Regions from separate parts of the Pseudomonas sp. NyZ480 genome, predicted to be linked through region 1. Evidence: riboswitches for the same ligand, from Rfam matches in the RefSeq annotation. Region 1 holds a riboswitch; the other holds the start of a gene.
What was found. A riboswitch is a leader RNA that binds a small molecule or an ion and turns the genes downstream of it on or off. The one in region 1 is predicted to bind cobalamin.

Region 1 (7,484 bases):
AGGGTACGGCTGATGACCAGACCCAGGCCTGCACCTTGGCGAGCCCGTGGTCCATTGGCCTGGGCAAAGCTGGTGAACAGTCGGGCCTGGTCGGCCACACCGATACCAATGCCGGTGTCGCGTACGCACAGTTCGACTTCACGTTTGCCTTCCTCCAGCACCGAGCTCACAGTCAGGCTCGCGATGACTTCGCCGCGGTCGGTGAACTTGATGGCGTTGCTCAGCAGGTTGGAGAGGATCTGCTTGAGCCTGAGAGGGTCGGCCAGCACCCAGACCGGCTCGGGAGGCAAGGCGCTTTGCAGGTGCAGGCCTTTGATCCGGGCATTGCCCTCGAATACACGTGCGGTGGCGCGTACCAACTCGACCAGGTCGATAGGCACCGGTTGAAGCGTCATGTGGCCAGACTCGATGCGCGAGATGTCGAGGATGTCGCCAATCAGCTCGAGCAGGCCTACCGCCGAATCGTGGGCTGTCTGCAAAGTCTGGCGATCGGAGTGCGCGCAGCGGCTGTCTTCCAGGGCCAGCTCCAGCAAGCCGATCACGGCGTTCATCGGCGTGCGGATTTCATGGCTCATGGTTGCCAGGAAGGTGCTTTTGGTCTGGCTGGCCTGTTCGGCATCCTCCTTGGCCTGACGCAGTTGCTCGAGTAGGCCGCGGCTCAGCGCTAGTTGGTCCTGCAGGGCCCTTTGGGCCTCGGTACGCTGCTGAATAAGCTTGCGCAGGTAACTGTTCCAGAACACCACGCCAGCCAGCAGTAACGTGGACAGCACCAGCACTTGCAAGGCCAGGGTGCGATAGTCACGCCATGGACTATCGCTGACCACGGTGCTGGTGCGCCAGCGATTGATCAATTGGTCCAGCTCTTCCGGCGGGATGCTCAGCAGCACCTTGTCGAGGATGCCCTGCAGTACTGGCTGGCCGGGTGCCACGGCGAATGCGGCGACGGCGGGTTCGTCGCCAAGGACGGCGGCAATATGCAGTTTGTCCTTGAAAACGTGGTTGATGTAGTACGTCGCATTGATATGGTTGCTGTAGGCGACATCGGCTTCATCGTTGGCCACGGCCTCCATCAGCCCAAGCGGGTTGTCGACTTCGACGATACTGGCGTGCGGGTACTGGCGTTTCACGTCCGCCAGCTGCGGTGCGCCCCGCAACAAAGCAATTCGCTGGCCATCCAGGGCGGTGGCCTGGGTTGGCGAAGCCAAGGCGCTGCGGGTCACCAGTACCCTGGGGCTGACCAGGTAGGGGCGGGTAAAGCGCAGTTGTCGAGCACGTGCCACGCCGTAGCCTAGCGCGCCGATCATGTCCGCCTGGCCTTGGGCCAGTTGGTCCACCATGGCCTGCACCGAATGCTGCTCGATCAACTTGAACTGCAAGCCGGTGCGCAGGGTGATCTGTTTCAGCAGTTCCAACGTGATGCCACTCAAGCGCTGTTGGGTGTTGTTGAACGTCAGTGGTGCCAGTGCCGGGTTGATCAATACGCTGACGGTAGGGTGCCGGGCGATCCATTCTTCTTCCTCGGCGGTCAGTGCGGCCAGGTGACGCTCCATCAGCAAGCTGGTGTTGCCGCTGGTCCAGCGCCGCAGGATGTTCAGGCGCTCACTCTCGCTGATTCTGTCCAGGGCCTGGTCCACCAGGCGCTTCAGGCGTGGATTGTCATTGGCCAGGGCGAAGGAGAAGGTGCCTCCCGGTGCCAGGCAGAAGTGGTCGATCTTGACCGTGCCTTGGTAGCTCTTGCCGATCAGGAAGTCGGTGCTGATCGCATCACCCAGGTAGGCATCCACCTCGCCCAGTTCGACGGCGGCAAGGCCGGCCTGGGTAGAGCGGTAGAGGCTCAACTGGGCCTTTGGATAAAGCGCGCGTACAGCCTCGCCTGGCAGGTAGTGATCGACCATGGCCAGGCGCAGCCCATCCAGTTCCAGGTTGCTTTTCAGGGAGCGGCCTTCGCGAGTGGCGATGACCGGCAGGTCGTCGGTATAAGGCTGGCTGAGGACCAGGTGGGCATCGTCAGCCTCGAATGCGTTGGAGCTGCCCAACAGGTCGATGCGACCGTCGCGCAGTGCGGCAATCGCTTCGTGGCGATTGGCGAAGCGCATTACCTTGATGGGCACCCCCAGTTGTTCGGCGATCAGTCCGGCGTAGTCTGCGCTCAGGCCTTCGTAGTCCGACAGGCTGGTGTTGATCTCGAACGGCGGATAGTCGGGGCGGGAACTGCCCAGGATCAGTGCCTCGCGCCGCTGGAGCCATTGGCGGTCCTGGGCATCCAGCGTCAACGGCGAGGCAGCGCTCAACGCGCGTGCAAGCAGGTCTCGCGGTTCACCATCGGCCAGTGCGCAAAGGGGCAAGGCCAGGAACAGGGCGAGCAGCATGGTCGACAGTGGGCGCTTCATGGCAGCGGATTGCTCAGTTGACGTTGTTGCGCTTGGCCAGATCGACCATCTCTACCAGCGATTCGGTCTTGAGCTTTTCCATGATGCGCCCGCGATAGGTGCTGATGGTCTTGGCGCTGAGGTTCATGCAGGTACCGATATTCTTGTTGTTTTCGCCCCGCGACAGGCGCCGAAGCACCTCCATCTCACGGTTGGAGAGGCTGCTCAGGCGCACGGTTTCGCTTTCCAGAGAATTGCTGTTCACGGACATCTGCGGGAAGGTCGAGTAGCCTTTGACGAGGGCCTTCAAGGCAAAGATCAGCGCCTCGTGGTCTTCATCCTTGATGACGAAGGCGCCGATACCGGCATCCAGGCAGCGGCGTACATAGAGGTCGGTGGCCTGGCCGGTAAGCACCATTATCTTCGGTGCGGGTTCCATGTTCTGCAGGCGCTTGATCACCTCCATGCCGTCCAGGCCGGGCAAGCCGATGTCCAGCACCACCACGTCCGGGCGCAGCTCCCGTGCCTTCTGCGCGACTTCACTGCCATCGCCCACTTCGCCGACGACGTGAAAACGTTCGCGCTCAAGTAGCAAGCGCAATGAAAGACGCACGATGGGGTGATCGTCGACGATCAGCACGGTTGTCATGTAGCTAACTCCTGTCGGAAGGTGGTCCGTTTCCTGAAACTGTCAGGAATACGTCTGCATCGGCTTTTTCAGCAGCGCTGCAAGATACTTCCATTCAGGATGATTGGTAACGGCGAGTATAGAACTGTTGAATAAGCAGCCGATACCTGTTGAAAAATCCTACAAGATGCTTGAGATAGGCATCGCCAAGCGAACCCTGGCGATGCCCAAGACAGATCAGGCGCAAGCGGCGTGTGGTTTTAGCACCCGTTCTATGGAGGCGGGGTTGTCGCGAAGAGCCTGGCCTACGCGGCTGGGGCGAGCCACCAATTGCCCAGAGCAGTTCGGGCAGCGGCCTTTCAAACGGGTATCGGCGCACGCACGGCAGAACGTGCACTCGAAGGAACAGATGAACGCATCCGGGCTGTCACCCGGCAGATCGGCATTGCAGCATTCGCAATTCGGGCGTAGCTCCAGCATGGACGTGACTCCGGTTCGAGAGAGGTACAGCGGAGTCTGCTACGGGCTTCAGGCGCTTGGCAATGGTCAATCGCCAGGGCGATACAGGTGGGCGTGACCTGCCCGATACAGGGCGGACTCGGCAAAGGGGGCATCCCCAAGTACATGGCCGACGAGAATCAGCGAGGTGCGGCGAAAGCCCTTGGCCGCCACGCGTTCGACGATATTCCCAAGGTTTCCACGCACCCAGTCCTGATCGGGCCAGGTGGCGCGATGGATCACGGCAATCGGGCAATCAGGGCCATAGTGGGGCATCAGCTCGTCCACGATACGCGGCAGGTGTTTCACCCCTAGATGAATGGCCAGGGTGCTGCCATGGCGGGCCAAGTCGCCCAATTGCTCGCCAGCCGGCATGGGGGAGCTGTCCCCATAGCGTGTGAGAATCACGGTTTGCGCCACATCGGGCAGTGTCAGCTCGCAGCCGAGCAGGGCGGCGCTGGCGGCAGCGGCGGTAACGCCAGGTACGATCTGATAGTCGATGCCAAGTTCGCGCAGGTGGCGGATCTGTTCACCGATGGCGCCATAGAGACTTGGATCGCCGCTGTGGACACGAGCTACATCCAGCCCCTTTTCATGGGCATCGCGCATCGCCTCGATGATTTGCTCCAAGTGAAGCTGGGCACTGTTGATGACGGTGTGTGCCTGATGGCCTTCGAGGACGGCTGGCGGAACCAGCGAACCTGCGTAGATGATCACGGGGCACTGACGGATCAGGCGCTGGCCCTTGACCGTGATCAGATCCGGGTCGCCGGGGCCGGCACCAATGAAGTAGACCGTCATGGAGAGTCCTTGCAGATAAATGAATGAAGCGATTATCGGCCACAAGCAAGGGCGAGGGTAGCCGGGCCGAGCACAAGACGGGGCACGACAAGCCTGGCCGAACCGTGATGGTGGGTGGCAAGCGCCAATGCGGCACTCTCCGCCACGCCCCAGCAGCCGCTGTGGGCGAACACCGTTGGTGAACGGTGGCTCAATAGCGGTTCGAATGGCTGTAGTTGTACCGAGTCGAATACGGTTAGCGGAAGGCCCAGTCGCGCGCAGAGTTGCCGCAACCCTGGTTCATCGGCCTTGGTTGGAATGCTGGCAATGCCGCCAAGTGCCGTCAGTGGCAGGCCATGCGCATCCAGTGCCTGGCATAGCAGGGTGTCGAGCGTGGCCGCCGGGCAGCCTTGGCGGCAACCGAAGCCTGCATAGAGCAGGGACGAGGACACCCCGCAGGCCATCAAGCCTGGCTGGAGCGACGGTACAGCCAAGCGCTGATCAGGCCCAGCGCTACCCAGAAGGCCGCGTTGGTCAGCCACGAGGCGAACACGAATTGGGTTTCCAGCGCTTCGGGGGCCAGGCTTTGATGCACTTCAGGCTGCGGCGCGCCGATCACGTGTGGCAGCACCAGCAGGGCGGCGCCCACGACCTTGAGCAAACCGTGGCGAGCGAAAACCAGCAGTGCCAGGCCCAGTGCGGTCGCTGCAGCGGTGCCGATCCACCAGGTTTGGCGTTGCCCCAGTTCAGCGGCGGCGGTGCCGGGCAGTTCCGGTGGCAAGCCAAGGGTGGGCGCCAGGCAGAACACCGCGAAACCGGCCAGGCCCCACAGTGCGCCGGTGGCTACGCGGCTGGGTTCGCGCAGGCTGTACAGTGCAGCCAGGATCAGCGCGAAACCAACGGCCACGACGAGATTGCCGCCAGTGGTGGACAGCACGCGTTGCCAGCCATCTTCCGGCGACCAGGCTTGTTCACTGTGTTCGTGGGTGTGAGCGGCTTGGCCCTCATGGCTGTGCGGCTCGACAGCGGGGGTGGCGGACTCGTAGGTTTCCGCTTCGAGGATCAGGGGTGTAACCCAGAAACTCTGCAGCAAAGTCAGCAGGAGGGCGGCAAGCAGGCCGCTGAAGCCTGCCGTACGGGCGATGCGCTTGATCATGCGGGCAGGCTCAGTGGCAGGGGAAGGCGGCGCTGTGGCGAGTATCGTGGGCGGCGTTGTGCACTGCCTCGATGTGCGAAAACCCTGCGAAGTAGACCAGGCACAGGCCCAGCAGGCTGGCACCAACGGCGATGACGACACGCTGGCTCAGGGTAACGGGGGTGGCGACGGTGTGTTTGGCGCTGGTGACGGGCATGACGCGTTCCTCTGCTTTTTGTGGGCAATGGGCAGGCGCGGCAACCCCGAGCGCGAAGTGCCCAGGGGAATGCGACAGCGCCCGCCCACCGCGGGGTGTTCATGAACGCCAGGCCGGTCTCCGGGCTCACGAGGAGGAGCAGGGCTCCTTGTAAAGGGTCACCTTCCCATGCCAGGGGTGCTGGCACAGTGGTCTAGACGCTTCGCTCGCTTACCGTTGCGGGGGCAGCACCGGCTTTGTCCACCCCTGTCGGGGGTTGTGACGCACCGGTTTCCCGTTTCACCCCTGATGGGGCACCTGAACGCAAGGCGTAAGGAGAGCACGGGGCGGGATGCACGTCAAATGCAGTTACATTTCAACAGCGATTTTGCGTCGTTGTCGCTTTGTTGTTGCTCCTCTATGCGGGTTGGTTCAGGCGCAGCCAAATGCGAGGGCAGGGGGCCGAGCCTAGGTTTTCCCGGGAGCAAGCCCGTAGCGAGGGGACCCCGGAGCGCAGCGTAGGGGCCGGAGTAGGTCGCCGTAAAGGCGAAAGGGTTAATGTGCGCCTCCATGGTGAATGAATATTCACGCTATCTGAATGCCGTCCTTAAATCTGGGCTTTGAAGTTTGAAGTTTGAAGTTTTGGTTTCTGGATGCGTGAGCATATCCATTTGCCAAGGTGACGCTCAGTCACCTTTCCGCTCTTACAGCGGGTCACTTTTTGGCAGACGCCCCAAAAAGTAACCAAAAAAGTCTGGCTCCTATCATCCGGCCCCTGCGCTGCGCTCCGGGGTTCCCTCGCTCCGGGCTTGCTCCGGGAGGACCGCGCTGAACGGCCCCTCCTGGGCCGCAGCGCTTGACGGGCATCCATGCCCGTCACCTCCCTGCGCAAGCCCTGCGCTCGGCCTCCTAAAGTCGCATTAGGTGGCGCCTGAACTACCGCGCGCTAGAAGCAAGAGCAAAGCGAAGCAAAAGAAAGTCCGCCTCGAATTTATAGTTTTAATGTTGAATGTGCGGCTGGTTTAGCTGTTGTTGTTGTTGTTGTTGTTGTTGTTGTTGTTGGGAGTTGGGAGTTGGTATTTCATGCTCCGCTTTTGCTTTTAATGCGCGATATCCCAGACGCTGCAAATTGCGACGTCAGTAGGCCGAGCGTAGGGCTTGCGGAGGGAGGTGACGGGCATGGATGCCCGTCAAGCGCTGCGGCCCAGGAGGGGCCGTTCAGCGCGGTCCTCCCGGGAGCAAGCCCGTAGCGAGGGAACCCCGAAGCGAAGCGTAGGGGCCGGATGATAGGAGCCAGCGGTTTTTGCCTACTTTTGCCCAAGAGCAAAAGTAGGTCGCCGTAAAGGCGAAAAGGTGAGTGAGCGCCTCCATGGCGAATGGATATTCACGCTATCTGAATGCCGCCCTTAAATCTGTGCTTTGAAGTTTGAAGTTTGAAGTTTTGGTTTCTGGATGCGTGAGCATATCCATTTGCCAAGGTGACGCTCAATCACCTTTCCGCTCTTACAGCGGGTCACTTTTTGGCAGACGCCCCAAAAAGTAACCAAAAAAGTCTGGCTCCTATCATCCGGCCCCTGCGCTGCGCTCCGGGGTTCCCTCGCTCCGGGCTTGCTCCGGGAGGACCGCGCTGAACGGCCCCTCCTGGGCCGCAGCGCTTGACGGGCATCCATGCCCGTCACCTCCCTGCGCAAGCCCTGCGCTCGGCCTCCTGAAGTCGCATTAGGTGGCGTCTGAACTACCGCGCGCTAGAAGCAAGAGCAAAGCGAAGCAAAAGAAAATTTGCCTCGCATTTATAGTTTTAATATTGAATGTGCGGCTGGTTTAGCTGTTGTTGTTGTTGTTGTTGTTGTTGTTGTTGTTGTTCGGAGTTGGTATTTC
Region 2 (7,484 bases), 1.6 Mb from region 1:
GGCAAGGCGTTTCTGCATGATCGCTTCGCCAGGCAGCAGGCCAAGCAACTCGGCCCGCTCGCCCGCCACGTCGGTCAACGCGTCGAGCAGGTACAGCATGCCGCCACACTCCGCCAGCAGGGGCTTGCCTTGCGCGTGGTGGGCACGCAGGGCGTCGAGCATCGAGGTGTTGGCAGCCAATGCATGGTGGTGCAGTTCGGGGTAGCCTCCCGGCAGGTACAGGCTATCGACCAGGGGCATTTCACGGTCATGCAGGGGCGAGAAGAACTCAAGCTGCGCGCCCAGGCTTCGCAGCACGTCGAGGTTGGCACCATAGGTGAAGGCGAACGCTTCGTCCCGGGCCACCCCGATGCGCACGCCAGCCAACGACGACGACAGCTGACGCGGCTCCGGTGCGGCGAAAGTGACCGCCGGTGGCAGGCTTGCGTCGCAACTGGCGCCCAAGGCTTCGGCAGCTGCATCCAGGCGGGCGTCGAGGTCATTCAGTTCACTGGCTTGGACAAGCCCCAGGTGACGACTGGGCAGCTCGATGCCACGCTCGCGGGACAAACCGCCATACCAGCGCAGGCCTTCGGTCAGGCTGCCTTCGAGCAATTGGGCGTGACGCAGGCTGCCGACGCGGTTGGCCAGCACGCCGGCGAACGGCAGGTCGGCCTGGTAGCGCGCCAGGCCCAAGGCCAATGCTCCAAAGGTCTGGGCCATGGCCGTGCCGTCGATCACCGCCAACACCGGCACACCAAAATGACGCGCCAGATCGGCGCTCGAAGGGGTGCCATCGAACAGGCCCATGACGCCCTCGATCAGGATCAGGTCGGCTTCGGCAGCGGCTTCCCATAGCAAGCGACGGCTCTCCTGCGCACCGATCATCCACAGGTCCAATTGGTAGACCGGCGCACCACTGGCCCGCTCGAGGATCATCGGGTCGAGAAAGTCCGGCCCACACTTGAACACTCGTACCTTGCGCCCAAGGTTGCGATGCAGCCGTGCCAGCGCAGCGGTGACGGTGGTCTTGCCTTGTCCGGATGCAGGTGCGGCGATCAACACCGCAGGGCATTGGCGCGCTTGGTTCACAGTTCCACGCCCTTCTGCGCACGGATACCGGCCTGGAACGCATGCTTGAGCATGCCCATTTCGGTAACCGTGTCAGCCATCTCGATCATTTCGGGCTTGGCTGCGCGGCCGGTGACGATCACATGCTGCATTGGCGGGCGAGCCTGGATATCGGCCAGCACCTGGTCGAGATCGAGATAGCCATGCTTGAGGGCGATGTTCAGTTCGTCGAGCACCACGAACTGCACCGAAGGGTCCTGCAGCAACTGCCGCGACACCGCCCAGGCCGCTTCGGCAGCAGCGATATCGCGCTGACGGTCCTGGGTTTCCCAAGTGAAGCCCTCGCCCATGACGTGGTAGCGCACCTGCTCGGGGAAGCGGCGGAAGAACAGCTCTTCTCCCGTGCTGTTGCGGCCCTTGATGAACTGCACCACACCACACTGCATGCCATGGCCCAACGCACGGGCGAGCATGCCGAACGCCGAACTGCTCTTGCCCTTGCCGTTGCCGGTCAGCACCAGCAGCAGGCCGCATTCGTTGGGGGAATTGGCGATGCGCTCGTCGATGATCGCCTTCTTGCGCTGCATACGCGCCAGATGACGTTCGTCGCGTTCGGTGGTTTCGCTCATGAGGGTTCTCCGCAGGCTGACGCCACGCGAGAAGCGGCGGCAGGTCGATAGGCAGGCAGACGGAGGACGCGCAGGGGCCATGACCCGCTCTGGTCACGGTGCACCGCGCATCACCCTCCGTGATGCCGTTGGCAGTATCAGGCCGGTCTCCGGGCTCGTGAGCGGGCCTGTGGCCCTGGCCTGCGCGCCTTCCCGGGCGTTCACCCAGTGGCCCTGCGCGGCCGCGTCTCACCTACCGTTGCGGGGGCAGCGCCGGGCTCGCGTCTTCCGACGCCCACCGGCTTCCCAGTTTCACCCTGCCCAGTCGAGGCTGGCAGGACACCTGAAACACGCGCGAAGGTTAGAGGGTTGGGCCGGGAGCGTCAATCGAAGCGCTCGTTCGACGAGCGGGGTCATTCTCCAGGACGCGGCGCGGCGGTGGCCTGGCGACTTACCTCGGTGACCGCCGCAAGCGCCAGCGCTCGCCGGGGATGCGATCAGCTGATCAGCGGTTCTGCGCCAGGTGGCCTTGGGGAATGACTCGCTTGGCCTGCAGGTAGGCCTTGGCCCAGTAGCTGTTGGACAGGTAGTCCAGGCGCACCGTGCCGCCTGTGGAAGGCGCATGCACGAAGCGGCCTTCGCCCACGTAGATCCCGGCATGGCTCACTTGCGAGCCGCCACCGGTGGCGAAGAACACCAAGTCCCCGGACTGCAGCGCATTGAGGTCCACCGTTGGCGCACGCATGACGATCATTTCGCGGGTCGATCGCGGCAGGCTGATGCCCGCTGCATCGCGGTAGACATAGCCGATCAGGCCACTGCAATCGAAGCCGGAATCCGGCGTGTTACCGCCCCAGCGATAGGGGGTACCGACCAGGCCGATGGCGCGTATGAGCACATCGTCGGCAATCGGCGAAATGTCAGGCTGGGCGTACGGGATCTGTGGCTGAACCACAGGGGCCGGTGCCGGAGCATGGCTGGAACAGGCGGCAAGCAGAGCCACCAGGGAAAGGAATGCGAAGCGCGCCGTCATCGCCATGGCCAGAACTTCCTGTCTGAGACCGTAGGGCCGCAGCCCAAAAGAGTTGAGAATTTAGATTAGACGCTTTCTATAAATGCGCACGGCGGCGAGCTTTTCAGCATCGCCGCCGCGGCAGGGTACATCATTTTGCCATCAGTTGCGCGCGATATTGGTCGGCGCCATCGCCAAGGCTCGCTTGGCTTCGATGAAGGTCTTGCTCCAGTAGCGATCACCGAGGCTGTCGATGCGCACACCACCGCTGCGGCGGCTGCTGGAGTGGATGAACTGGTTGTCACCCAGGTAGATGCCAGCATGGCTGACACGACCACGGCCATTGGTGCTGAAGAACAGCAAATCGCCCGGCTTGAGCTTGTTGCGCGCCACTTTCGGTGCGTCGACGTTGATCATCTCGCGGGTAGAGCGCGGCAAGGTCACACCCGCCTCTTCGCGGAACAGGTAGCCGATGAAACCGCTGCAGTCGAAGCCCGACTTCTCCGAGGTACCGCCGAAACGGTAGCGCGTGCCGATCAACGACATGCCACGTTCGAGAATACTGTCGGCCAGGGCCGGCAATTGGTAAGGCTTGCCGCTGGAGAAAGCCTCCAGGTCATCTTCGGTGGCCAGGTCCTCTTCGCTGAATACCGACGAAGTGGAAGTCTTGGCGTTGATCGCCGACGTCGAGGCGACCGGGGTGTGATCCTGAGGCTGGGAAACCGGGCCATGAGCCGCGCAGCCAAAAAGCAGGGTCACGAGTGCGAGTGGCACGAGGGGTGCGAAGCGCTTCAGCATGGGCACGACCGTGTCTGTAATCCTTTAGAAGGTGGAAACTATGCCTTCTATCGGGACCATTTGCAAATTTTATCGAAAAAGATGTGACTTTTCCGTGACGCTGCTGCAAGCCCCGTATTTCGGGGCTTACCAGCCGAGGGTTTCCTTGAGGAAAGGAATGGTCAGCTTGCGCTGCGCTTGCAGCGACGCTTGGTCGAGACGTTCGAGCAGGTCGAACAGCGCGCTCATGCTTCGGGTGCCACGGGTCAGGATGAAGTGGCCAACTTCGTCGGTCAGGTGCAGCCCCCGTCGCGAGGCCCGCAATTGCAGGGCTCGCAGCTTGTCTTCGTCGGACAACCCACGCATCTGGAAGATCAGCGCCAATGTCAGGCGCGACTTGAGGTCGGGCAACTTGATCGGCAGCTCACGCGGTGAGCTGGAGGCCGCCAGCAACAGGCGCCGACCGCTATCGCGCAGCCGATTGAACAGGTGGAACATGGACTCTTCCCAGTCCGCCTTGCCGGCGATAACGTGCAGGTCGTCGATGCAGACCAGCTCGTACTGCGCCAGGTAATCCAGCAGTTCCACGCCTCGGTCGAGCAGTTGCGCCAAGGGCAGGTAAACCGCGGGCTCACCGCGCTGCTGGAAGCGATGGGTGGCCGCCTGCAGCAGGTGGCTGCGACCCACACCTTGCTTGCCCCACAGGTAGATGAGGCTTTCGGTCCAGCCGGCGTCGGCTTCGCACAGACGCTCGACATAGCCCAACGCCGCGGCATTGGCGCCCGGATAGTAGTTGATGAAGGTGGCGTCATCGCGCAGACGCACACCCAGGGGCAACTGGATCGGTTTCATGCTGGCGGGCGGTCGAGAGGACCACAGGGGGCCTTTGGTGAACAGTGTGCAAAGTCTATACCCGCCTTGCGGGCGGCACAATGACCGAGCAGGATTGCCCAAGCAAAATCAACGAGTTGCGCTACAAAAGCAACGCTTCCCGTTTTATCGCCGGCAAGCCGGCTCCTGCCATGCCCGCGCTTGCCGCTCGAAAGGATCACAGCTTTGGGTCGACATCCCCGGCATACATGTCCGACTCTTTATACAGATCGTGCACATGGCGCAGCAGCACCATGATCACGGCGGCGACTGGCAAGGCCAGCAACACACCGGTGAAACCGAACAGCTCGCCGCCCGCCAGGATGGCGAAGATCACCGCCACCGGGTGCAGGCCGATCCGGTCCCCTACCAGCAACGGGGTCAATACCATGCCTTCGAGCGCCTGCCCGACCATGAACACCGCCACGATGCCCAGCATCGGATAAAGGTCGCCGCCGAACTGGAACAACCCGGCCACCAGCGCAGCGCCGATACCGATGATGAACCCCATGTATGGCACGATGGCCGCCAGCCCTGCCAGCATGCCGATCAGCAGGCCCAGTTCCAGCCCCACCAGCATCAGGCCGGCCGAGTAGATCACCCCCAGCGCCAGCATCACCATCAACTGGCCACGGACGAAAGCGCCCAGGACTTCGTGGCACTCACCAGCAAGTCCTACCACCTGCGATTCCCGGTGGCGCGGCAGCAGGCCGCGCAGCTTGGCCATCATCAGGTCCCAGTCGCGCAGCAAGTAGAAGCCCACCACGGGAATCAGCACCAGATTGGCCAGCCAGGCGACCAACGCCAGGCTGGAGGCCGTGGCCTGGGACAGCAGCATGCCGACGATATCGGTGGTCTGGCCCATGTGCGCGCTGACGGCGGCCTTGATCTTGTCGAACTTCCAGAACCCTTCGGCCAGGCCCAGACGGCTTTGCACCCACGGCAACGCCACGTGCTGCAACCAATCGAGCATCTGCGGCGCCAACTCGTAAAGGCGCACCAACTGCTTGGCCAACATCGGTATCAGCACCAGCAACAGCGCCAGCAGAATGAGGGTGAACAGGCTGAACACCACGACCACGCCCCAGGTTCGCGACAGCCCCAGGCGCTCCAGGCGGTCGACCAGTGGGTCGGCCAGGTAGGCCAGCAGTATGCCGACCAGAAACGGTGAAAGAATGTTGTGCAGGCTATACAGCAGCACGGCGATCAGCAGGGCGATGCCCAGCCAGATCCAACGGCGTACATCGGTCAAAATCGGGTCTCCTTACCAACGAAAACGCAAGCCATCGAACGGCTTGGGGGCAGCAGGTTGCTCAGCCGCCGGGGCAGCCCCTGGCGCGGGTGCTGTGGGGGTGGCCGGTACGGGGTCGGCCGGCACTTCCTGCAGCTTGGCCAAGCCCAGCTGGGCGCGCAGTTGATCCGGGTTGCCGGTGACCTGGTAGGTGAGCGTCTTGCCATCGGCCAGTTGCAGACGCGGGCCGAACGGCTCGAGCACGCGACTGAGTTCAGCGTAGCGCTGCAGGTTCATGCCCTGCACCTGGACCTGCAAGGCACCGCTGGCACCCGGCCGGGTCACGTAACGCGGCGCCAACCGGTTGCTCACTGCAAGCATGACCGCATCGGCCAAGGCCGCCTGATCGGCGCCTTCGGCGTTGCCTTGCTCGCGCTTGTCACCCAGCCATAGCTGCCATTTGCCCTGCCACTTGCCGTCGGCCTCCTGGGCGTGCACCGCCAGCAAGGCATCGGCGCCGTAACGCTCGGAGACCTCGCGCAGGGGCGCCGGGTCCTTGCCCTCCAACTGCTTGCCGTTGGCCACCAGTTGCTCCTGCAAGTCGGCCAACGGCAGGCGCAGCGGCAGCCCGCGGTGCTGGGCAGCTCGACGCAAAGGCTGCGCGCTGGACTGGCCATCGCCGACCAGACTACTGCCCTCGGCACTTTCGTTCAGCCACCAACCGAGGATCGACGGGCGATTGTTGCCCCACAAGGCCAGACCTGCCTGACGCAGGGCGCGCTCGGTACTGCCGGGGTCGAACTCGACCAGCACCGACTCGGGCGGGCCAGCCTCGGTAGCGACCTGGTTGATGATTTGCTGCGGGTCTTTGCGCAGTCCGGCCAGCGCCGGACTCTGCGCGGCCTTGGGGTCGCCGGTCAGGCGCAATACCAGGGTGTCCAAGGCTTTGCCGGTGGCCTGGGCGCGGGCTTCGGCGCCCTGCCCTTCGATGGGCTCACGCACCTGGTAAAGCCCGGAAACGGTCTCGGCCTGCACGATGGCGCTGGCCAACGCAAGGCAACCGGCTGCCAGAAAATTGAAAGAACGCATGGAGGATTCCTGTCCAGAAGACCAGATGACGGGGCACCGGGTCAGTTTGGGTGCTGGCTGTGACCGCGACAGGGCGACAAATGCTCCCTGTGTGCGGCCCGTTTCACCTCGACGGCGTTTCTATACCTTATACAGCGCCCCGCCTGGCAACCAGTCGCAGACCATGAAAGGATGTTTTTTCATGGATTAGGGCCCTGCCCGTCGGCCTGAGGATGGCCGCTGCCGGGCAACCCTGATAAAATCGCGCGCCTTCACAGACCACTGACGTTTCAGGTAGCCGCCGCACGCTCGCCGGCCTTGGCCGTCACGGTCGTTTTTAAGAATCCCTCCCTCCTAAAGGCCTGGATCAATGAGCAAGCAACCCTCCCTGAGCTACAAAGACGCCGGTGTAGACATCGACGCCGGCGAAGCACTGGTCGAACGCATCAAGGGCGTCGCCAAGCGCACCGCACGTCCTGAAGTCATGGGTGGCCTGGGCGGCTTCGGCGCCCTCTGCGAGATCCCGGCCGGTTACAAGCAACCGGTTCTGGTCTCCGGCACCGATGGCGTCGGCACCAAACTGCGCCTGGCGCTGAACCTGAACAAGCACGACAGCATCGGCCAGGACCTGGTCGCCATGTGCGTGAACGACCTGGTGGTCTGCGGCGCCGAACCGCTGTTCTTCCTCGACTACTATGCCACCGGCAAGCTCAACGTCGACGTGGCCGCCACCGTGGTCACCGGCATCGGCGCCGGCTGCGAACTGGCCGGCTGCTCGCTGGTCGGCGGCGAAACCGCTGAAATGCCCGGCATGTACGAAGGCGAAGACTACGACCTGGCCGGCTTCTGCGTGGGCGTGGTGGAAAAA

Region 2: linked by a shared signal. The riboswitch ahead of cobO (cob(I)yrinic acid a,c-diamide adenosyltransferase) and the one ahead of P3R38_RS13535 (CbtB-domain containing protein) in region 1 are both predicted to bind cobalamin.

What each region holds. Positions count from the first base shown of each region.
Region 1 covers NZ_CP120626.1:2,963,890-2,971,373, reverse strand. Annotated here, with positions in the region: gene P3R38_RS13565 (transporter substrate-binding domain-containing protein) at 1-2,390, opposite strand, end outside; gene P3R38_RS13560 (response regulator transcription factor) at 2,404-3,018, opposite strand; gene P3R38_RS13555 (DUF1272 domain-containing protein) at 3,235-3,477, opposite strand; gene cobM (precorrin-4 C(11)-methyltransferase) at 3,544-4,296, opposite strand; gene P3R38_RS13545 (cobalamin biosynthesis protein) at 4,329-4,739, opposite strand; gene P3R38_RS13540 (CbtA family protein) at 4,739-5,431, opposite strand; gene P3R38_RS13535 (CbtB-domain containing protein) at 5,442-5,627, opposite strand; cobalamin riboswitch at 5,721-5,943, opposite strand.
Region 2 covers NZ_CP120626.1:1,342,994-1,350,477, reverse strand. Annotated here, with positions in the region: gene P3R38_RS06080 (cobyrinate a,c-diamide synthase) at 1-1,071, opposite strand, end outside; gene cobO (cob(I)yrinic acid a,c-diamide adenosyltransferase) at 1,068-1,679, opposite strand; cobalamin riboswitch at 1,802-2,020, opposite strand; gene P3R38_RS06070 (C40 family peptidase) at 2,164-2,697, opposite strand; gene P3R38_RS06065 (NlpC/P60 family protein) at 2,833-3,468, opposite strand; gene hda (DnaA regulatory inactivator Hda) at 3,595-4,299, opposite strand; gene P3R38_RS06055 (AI-2E family transporter) at 4,496-5,569, opposite strand; gene P3R38_RS06050 (DUF2066 domain-containing protein) at 5,582-6,637, opposite strand; gene purM (phosphoribosylformylglycinamidine cyclo-ligase) at 6,987-7,484, shown strand, end outside.